One region of the Bradyrhizobium sp. 14AA genome, then DNA from elsewhere that is predicted to be linked to it. Evidence: predicted binding sites of a transcription regulator. Region 1 holds the regulator's gene; the other holds the start of a gene.
The links. The regulator HrcA, encoded in region 1, represses chaperone genes, less so after heat shock. The targets are predictions, from matches to a motif close to GTTAGCACTCNCNNNNNGNGAGTGCTAAC.

Region 2: the regulator HrcA is predicted to act here: its motif matches at 1,116-1,144, upstream of RAD15_RS18190 (co-chaperone GroES).

The regions. Positions count from the first base shown of each region.
Region 1 is NZ_JAVAYM010000004.1:121,099-124,928, reverse strand. It holds gene pncA (bifunctional nicotinamidase/pyrazinamidase) at 1-717, shown strand, start outside; gene grpE (nucleotide exchange factor GrpE) at 726-1,340, opposite strand; gene hrcA (heat-inducible transcriptional repressor HrcA) at 1,437-2,525, opposite strand; gene rph (ribonuclease PH) at 2,693-3,406, shown strand; gene rdgB (RdgB/HAM1 family non-canonical purine NTP pyrophosphatase) at 3,417-3,830, shown strand, end outside.
Region 2 is NZ_JAVAYM010000009.1:110,207-114,036, reverse strand. It holds gene RAD15_RS18200 (protein phosphatase CheZ) at 1-214, shown strand, start outside; gene RAD15_RS18195 (hypothetical protein) at 399-920, opposite strand; gene RAD15_RS18190 (co-chaperone GroES) at 1,237-1,533, shown strand; gene groL (chaperonin GroEL) at 1,692-3,323, shown strand; gene RAD15_RS18180 (hypothetical protein) at 3,523-3,830, shown strand, end outside.

The sequences.
Region 1 (3,830 bases):
GATCGACGACAAATCCTCGCGGCACTTGGGACCACCGCGCTCGTGGCCCTTGCTCCGACGGCGCTCCTCGCGGCCGCATCGATCAAACCCGACGATGCTTCCGTCCTGCTCGTGATCGACGTGCAGAATTGTTTCCTGCCGGGCGGCAGCCTCGCGGTGAAGGAAGGCGAGCAGGTGGTGCCCGTCATCAATAAGATGGCAAAGGCGTTTGCGAACGTGGTGATGACGCAGGACTGGCACACGCCGGGCCACGTTTCGTTTGCGTCAGTCCACTCCGGCAAGAAGCCGTTCGAGACCGTCGATCTTCCCTACGGCAAGCAGGTGCTGTGGCCCGACCATTGCGTGCAGGGCACCGATGGCGCTTCGCTGTCAAAGGATCTTGCGATCCCGCACGCCGAGCTCATCATCCGCAAGGGTTTTCACAAGGACGTCGACAGCTACTCGGCCTTCCTCGAAGCCGACGGCAAGACCTCGACCGGACTTGCCGGCTATCTCAAGGGCCGCAAGATCAAGCGCGTCTTCGTTGCTGGCCTTGCGACGGATTTCTGCGTCGCCTGGACCGCGCTCGACGCGCGCAAGGCGGGCTTCGAGGTCTATGTGGTCGAAGACGGCTGCCGCGGCATCGACACGCAGGGCTCGCTGGCAAAAGCCTGGGCCGACATGGCCAAGGCCGGTGTGAAGCGGATTCAGTCTGCGGATATCGCGGTGAGCGCGTAAGGCGCGGCTTACGCCGCGCCGTTCGACTCGTTGCTGTTAGCGGCGGCCGCGGCCTTCGCGCCGCCCTTGGCGACACCGACCAAAGCCGGGCGCAGCACGCGATCGCCGATGGTGTAGCCGGCCTGCATGATCTGCACCACGGTGCCCGACGGCACCGACGCATCAGGCACTTCGTACATTGCCTGGTGGAAGTTCGGGTCGAACTTCTGGCCCTGCGGATCGAGCTTCTTCACGCCGTGCTTTTCTAGCGCGTTGAGCAGCGAACGCTCGGTGAGCTCGACGCCCTCGATCAGCGAGATCAGGCCGGGATCGGCCGTGGCACGAGCCTCGGCCGGAACGGCGTCGAGCGCGCGCTGGAGATTGTCGGCGATGTCGAGCACGTCGCGGGCAAAGCCGGTGATGCCGTAGAGGCGGGCGTCGGCGACCTCCTTGGTGGTGCGCTTGCGCAGGTTCTCCATCTCGGCCAGCGTCCGCAGCATGCGGTCACGCGCCTCGGCGGCTTCCTTCTGCAACAGCTCGACCGAGCCGGGCTCGGGATCGTCGGGCATGATATAGGGTTTTGACACCACGGGCTCGCCGGTCGCAGCGGTCGTGTCTTCGGGTTGCCGGTCTCGATCGGTCATCGGCTCTAATCTCGAACTCGTTTCCAGGGATTGTTGGCCCGGATATCGTGCCTAAGCGTGCGAAAATCAAGCGCCCGTGATCGGTGGAAACGCCGGTCAGCCCCCCAAAAGGCGGCTGACGATGCGGGCCGCGTAGTCCACGGTCGGGATCACGCGGGCATAATTCAGCCGCGTCGGCCCGATCACGCCCAAAACACCGACAATATGGCCGGCGGCATCCCGATAGGGCGAGATGATCGTGGAGGAGCCGGACAAGGAAAACAGCTTGTTCTCCGAACCGATAAAGATGCGCACGCCCTCGGCGGTCTCCGCGCGGCCGAGCAGGTCGATCACGCCCCGCTTGGTCTCGAGATCGTCGAACAGCAGCCGAACGCGCTCCAGATCCTCCAGCGCATGCAAATCTTCCAGCAGATTGGCGTGGCCGCGGACGATGAGCTGGCGATCCTCGTTCTCGCCCCCGGACCAGCTGGCGATGCCGGCGGAAATCACCTTTTGCGTGAGCTGATCGAGCTCGGCGCGGGCCTCCCCAAGGGCAGTTTCGAGCTCGAGCCGTGCCTCGGCCAGCGTCCGGCCGCGGATCCGGGCATTAAGGAAATTGCCGGCCTCGATGAGCGCCGAGGAGGGAACCCCGAGCGGCAGCGCCAGCACGCGGTTTTCGACCTGGCCATCCTCGCCGACCAGGATCACCAGCGCCTTTTCCGGTTCCAGGCGGACGAATTCGATGTGCTTGAGCCGCGCATTGGATTTCGGCGTCAGCACCACCGCGGCGGCCCGCGTGAGACCGGAAAGCCGCGTCAGCGCCTGATCCAGCGCCGCCTCGACCGACTGCGCCTGGCCCACGGAGGTAAGCTGGCTCTGGATCGACTGCCGTTCGGCCTCGTTGAGGTCGCCGACCTGCATCAGGGCATCGACGAAGAAGCGCAGGCCGAGTTCCGTCGGCAGCCGGCCGGCGGAGGTGTGCGGGGCATAGATCAGCCCGAGCTGTTCCAGATCAGCCATGACGTTGCGGACCGAGGCCGGCGACAGCGGCATGGCGATCAGCCGCGAGATATTGCGCGAGCCCACGGGCTCACCGGTCGCGAGATAGCTTTCGACAATTTGACGAAATATGTCGCGGGAACGCTCGTTGAGCTGGGCGAGGCCTGCGCGCGGCGCGATCAGATGGATCGGATCGTGATGGGCCACAGACGGTAACTCCTCTCAGATGCTCATAATTTGTCCATCCCGGAGGGTTCTGACAAGCGTGGCGTTCGCGGGCCCGAAATCAGGGGTGAAAAAACCTTGCCGCCTACCCTCACCCCACCTACAAGCACCGCGAATAGCCCTTTTCCGAGAGTTTTGGAGGATTTCCCATGCGGCCAAGCCGCCGTGCGCCCGACGAATTGCGCCCCGTGACGCTGGAGCGCGGCGTGGTCAAATATGCGGAAGGCTCCTGCCTCGTGAAATTCGGCGACACCCATGTGCTGGTCACCGCCACGCTGGAAGACCGCCTGCCGCCGTGGCTGAAGGGCCAGGGCCGCGGCTGGGTCACCGCCGAATACGGCATGCTGCCGCGCGCGACCTCGGAACGCACCCGCCGCGAGGCCTCCGCCGGCAAGCAGAGCGGCCGCACCGTCGAGATCCAGCGCCTGATCGGCCGCTCGCTTCGCACCATCGTCGATCTCGAAGCGCTCGGTGAGCGCCAGATCACGGTCGATTGCGACGTGCTCCAGGCCGACGGCGGCACGCGCACGGCCTCGATCACCGGCGCCTGGGTCGCGCTCGCCGATTGCATCAACTGGATGAAGGCGCGCAACATGATCAAGGCCAACGTCATGCGCGACAACGTCGCCGCGATCTCCTGCGGCATCTATCAGGGCAAGCCGGTGCTGGATCTCGACTATGCCGAGGATTCGGAAGCCCAGACCGACGCCAATTTCGTCATGACCGGCGATGGCCGCATCATCGAGGTGCAGGGCACCGCGGAACGCGAGCCGTTCACGCAAGACGAGTTCCTGGCGCTGATCGCCTTGGCGCAAAAGGGCATCGCCCGTCTGGTGGACTTGCAGAAACTGGCCGTGGCGTAGTCAATAGGCCATGCACCGCCGAATCACTGACAAGCTCGTCATCGCGACCCACAATCCCGGCAAGCTCGCCGAGATGAAGGAGCTTTTGGCACCTCACGGCGTCGAAGTGGTCTCGGCTGGCGAACTCGGCCTGGGCGAGCCCGAAGAGACCGGCAACGACTTTCGCAGCAACGCCGCGATCAAGGCGATCGCGGCGGCGCAGGCGACGAAGCTTCCGGCATTCGCCGACGATTCCGGCATCGTGGTCGACGCGCTCGACGGCGCGCCCGGCATCTACAGCGCGCGCTGGGCCGGTCCGAGCAAGGACTTCGCCGCGGCGATGGCACAGATCGAGCGGCTGTTGCAGGAGCGCGGCGCGACCGCGCCCGGCAAGCGCAAGGCGCATTTCGTCTCCGCGCTCTGCGTCGCCTGGCCCGACGATCAT
Region 2 (3,830 bases), on a different contig from region 1:
CCAGCGCATCAGCAAGGTCATGACCACGATGAAGTTCATCGAGCAGCACATCAATGCGATGATGGAGATCTGGGGCGGCGTCGACGCGATCAAGTCGCATGTGCCGGCACCGGTCGATCAGCGCAGCGAGGACGAAAAGCTCCTCAACGGCCCGAAGCTCGCCGGCGACGTCGGTCACGCCTCGCAGGACGACATCGACGCGCTGTTCGACTGAGCGGACAAGGCAGAGAGAAAAACAAAACGCCGGCGCAAGCCGGCGTTTTTTTGTTTGGGATCTGTCTCAGTCCGTCATTCCGGGGCGGTCCGCAGGACCGAACTCTGGTGCGCAATTGCGCACCTGAGAATCCCGAGATTCCGGGTTCGGTCCTGCGGACCGCCCCGGAATGACGGAGAAGAAATCACGCCCTGGGCGCGCAGCGGACGTAGACCATGTTGCCGTAGCGGGTGGCGGCGTCCTTGTCGATGAAGCGGGTGATCAGGACGCGGCCGTCGAAGGATACGATCTCGCGGTCCTGCTCGCCGGGGGTGGGACCCGCCGGCCCGATGTAGTTCTTGCCGCTGGGCGAACCCTTCAGCCGCAGCTCCTGGGGCGTTGCCTGGTCGGCCAGATGCATGATCACGCCGCCGGACGAGCCGGCGGTGATCACGTAGGGATTCTTGCACTGGGCCCTCGCGGCAGCCTCGGTGCGGGCGCGGTCGGCCGGGTTCTGGAACGAGGCGAGACCCCAACGGCCGACGATCTCGTCGGCGCGAATGGTCGCTGGCATTTCCGGACCGGTGCCGGGCTCGGCCTCGGGCGGCGGTGAGGATGACGAGAAAGACGGCAGGCTCATACCGCCGCCGCAGGCGCCGAGCAGCAGCGCCAGGCAAGAGGCCGCCGCCAGATTGGCGACCGTGCGCGCGTGAGCTGAACTGATCATGGCATTCCCCCGAACAAGACCATGGCCGCACCCCTCCCGCAGCCAAGCGCAAAACCGCTGCCGGAGCAATGACGTCCTTTGACACGCCGGCGCCCCGAACAAGTTTCCAATGCCACCATCCTATATCCGCCTCACCAATCGCTTAACCACCTTTGCTTGACAGGATCGCAGCCAAGCCATATTTCCGGGCCCACTATTAGCACTCGGAAAGGCCGATTGCTAAGCGCGCCGTTCGATCCTCGCCGAAGAGGTTGGACGGAAGCGCCGCCCCACCCACTTCCACTACTTCCGAAGCGAGCCTCCAAAGGGAAACGTCATGGCTAAATCCAAATTTCGTCCGCTGCATGACCGTGTCGTGGTCAAACGTATCGACGCCGAGGAAAAGACCAAGGGCGGCATCATCATTCCGGACACCGCCAAGGAAAAGCCGTCCCAGGGCGAGGTCGTCGCCGTCGGCCCCGGCGGCCGCGACGAGGCCGGCAAGCTGATCCCGATCGACCTCAAGGCCGGCGACCGCGTGCTGTTCGGCAAATGGTCGGGCACCGAGGTCAAGATCGACAACGAAGAGCTCCTGATCATGAAGGAGTCGGACATCATGGGCGTGCTGGCCTAAGGCCATCAGCCTGAACGGACGCTGAATGTCATGCCCGGATCGCACGATCCGGGCATCCATCATTCCGCCGGACTCGTCGCCAGCCCCGCGCCGCGACGAGCAAGCGGCAAGACACAGCACGAAACAACACACACCACGAAACACGAGGGATTGCAGAAATGGCTGCCAAAGACGTCAAGTTTTCCGGAGACGCGCGCGATCGCATGCTGCGCGGCGTCGACATTCTCGCCAACGCCGTCAAGGTGACGCTCGGCCCGAAGGGCCGCAACGTCGTCATCGAGAAGAGCTTCGGCGCGCCCCGCATCACCAAGGACGGCGTCACCGTCGCCAAGGAGATCGAGCTCGAGGACAAGTTCGAGAACATGGGCGCCCAGATGGTCCGTGAGGTCGCCTCCAAGACCAACGACCTCGCCGGCGACGGCACCACCACCGCGACCGTACTGGCCCAGGCCATCGTGCGCGAAGGCGCCAAGGCGGTTGCCGCCGGCATGAACCCGATGGACCTCAAGCGCGGCATCGACTCTGCCGTTGCGGCCGTCATCAAGGACATCGAGAAGCGCGCCAAGCCCGTCGCCGCCTCCTCCGAGGTCGCCCAGGTCGGCACCATCTCGGCCAACGGCGATGCCGCCATCGGCAAGATGATCGCGCAGGCGATGCAGAAAGTCGGCAACGAGGGCGTCATCACCGTCGAGGAGAACAAGTCGCTCGATACCGAAGTCGACATCGTCGAGGGCATGAAGTTCGACCGCGGCTATCTCAGCCCCTACTTCGTCACCAACCCCGAGAAGATGACCGCCGAGCTCGAGGACGCCTACATCCTCCTGCACGAGAAGAAGCTCTCCGGCCTGCAGGCCATGCTGCCGGTGCTGGAAGCCGTGGTGCAGTCGGGCAAGCCGCTCGTCATCATCGCCGAGGACGTCGAGGGCGAGGCCCTGGCCACCCTGGTCGTCAACCGCCTGCGCGGCGGCCTGAAGGTTGCCGCCGTCAAGGCGCCGGGCTTCGGCGACCGCCGCAAGGCCATGCTCGAGGACCTCGCGATCCTCACCGGCGGCCAGCTGATCTCCGAGGACCTCGGCATGAAGCTCGAGAACGTCACTGTGAAGATGCTGGGACGCGCCGGCAAGGTGGTGATCGACAAGGAGAACACCACGATCGTCAAGGGCGCCGGCAAGAAGCCGGAGATCGAGGCCCGCGTCGGCCAGATCAAGGCCCAGATCGAGGAAACCACCTCGGACTACGACCGTGAGAAGCTCCAGGAGCGGCTCGCCAAGCTGGCCGGCGGCGTCGCGGTGATCCGCGTCGGCGGCGCCACCGAGATCGAGGTCAAGGAGAAGAAGGACCGCGTCGAGGACGCGCTCAACGCCACCCGCGCCGCGGTGCAGGAAGGCATCGTCCCCGGCGGCGGCGTCGCGCTGCTCCGCGCCAAGAAGGCGGTGGGCCGTCTCACCAACGCCAATGCCGACGTGCAGGCCGGCATCAACATCGTGCTGAAGGCGCTGGAAGCCCCGATCCGCCAGATCTCCGAGAACGCCGGCGTGGAAGGCTCGATCGTGGTCGGCAAGATCCTGGAGAACAAGTCCGAGACCTTCGGCTTCGACGCCCAGAACGAGGACTATGTCGACATGGTCGAGAAGGGCATCATCGATCCCGCCAAGGTGGTGCGCACCGCGCTCCAGGACGCCGCCTCCGTGGCCGGCCTGCTGGTGACCACCGAGGCCATGGTCGCCGAGACGCCGAAGAAGGACGCCCCGCCCGCGATGCCCGCCGGCGGCGGCATGGGCGGCTTCTAAGTCCATCTTTTGCATTACAGTGTTGCGAAGGCCGCCTCCGGGCGGCCTTCTTTTTTGCCGACGATGGGCTCCGCTTTCCGATTCAACCGGCGGCCAAAACCCATTACGGTGGCGCCGATTCTAGTTGTTTGGGCATGATCCTCCCGGAAAACCGCTTCACACTTTTCCGGATCATGCCCGTTGCCTGAGGATTTCGTCGATGCGCGCGCTTCTGGTTTGCCCGACAGTGTTATTGGCGGCCCTGCTTGCGGTTGCGCCCGAGGTCGCCTCCGCCCAGATGAAGCTGTCGCCGAAGGCCACGGCGCCCGGCGGCACGGAGACGCGCTATTTCACCTCGATCGACGGCCTGATGGACGGCAATGCCGACGTCATCCTGAAGGAGACGCGGCAGGGCAAGACGGTCACGGCAGCCGTGCTCGACGTCTGCTATCCCGTCGCCAGGAATTCCGAGCGCAAGGACCGCTTCGTCGTCAATCTCCAGGTCGCGGGCCAGACGCTGACCGGCTC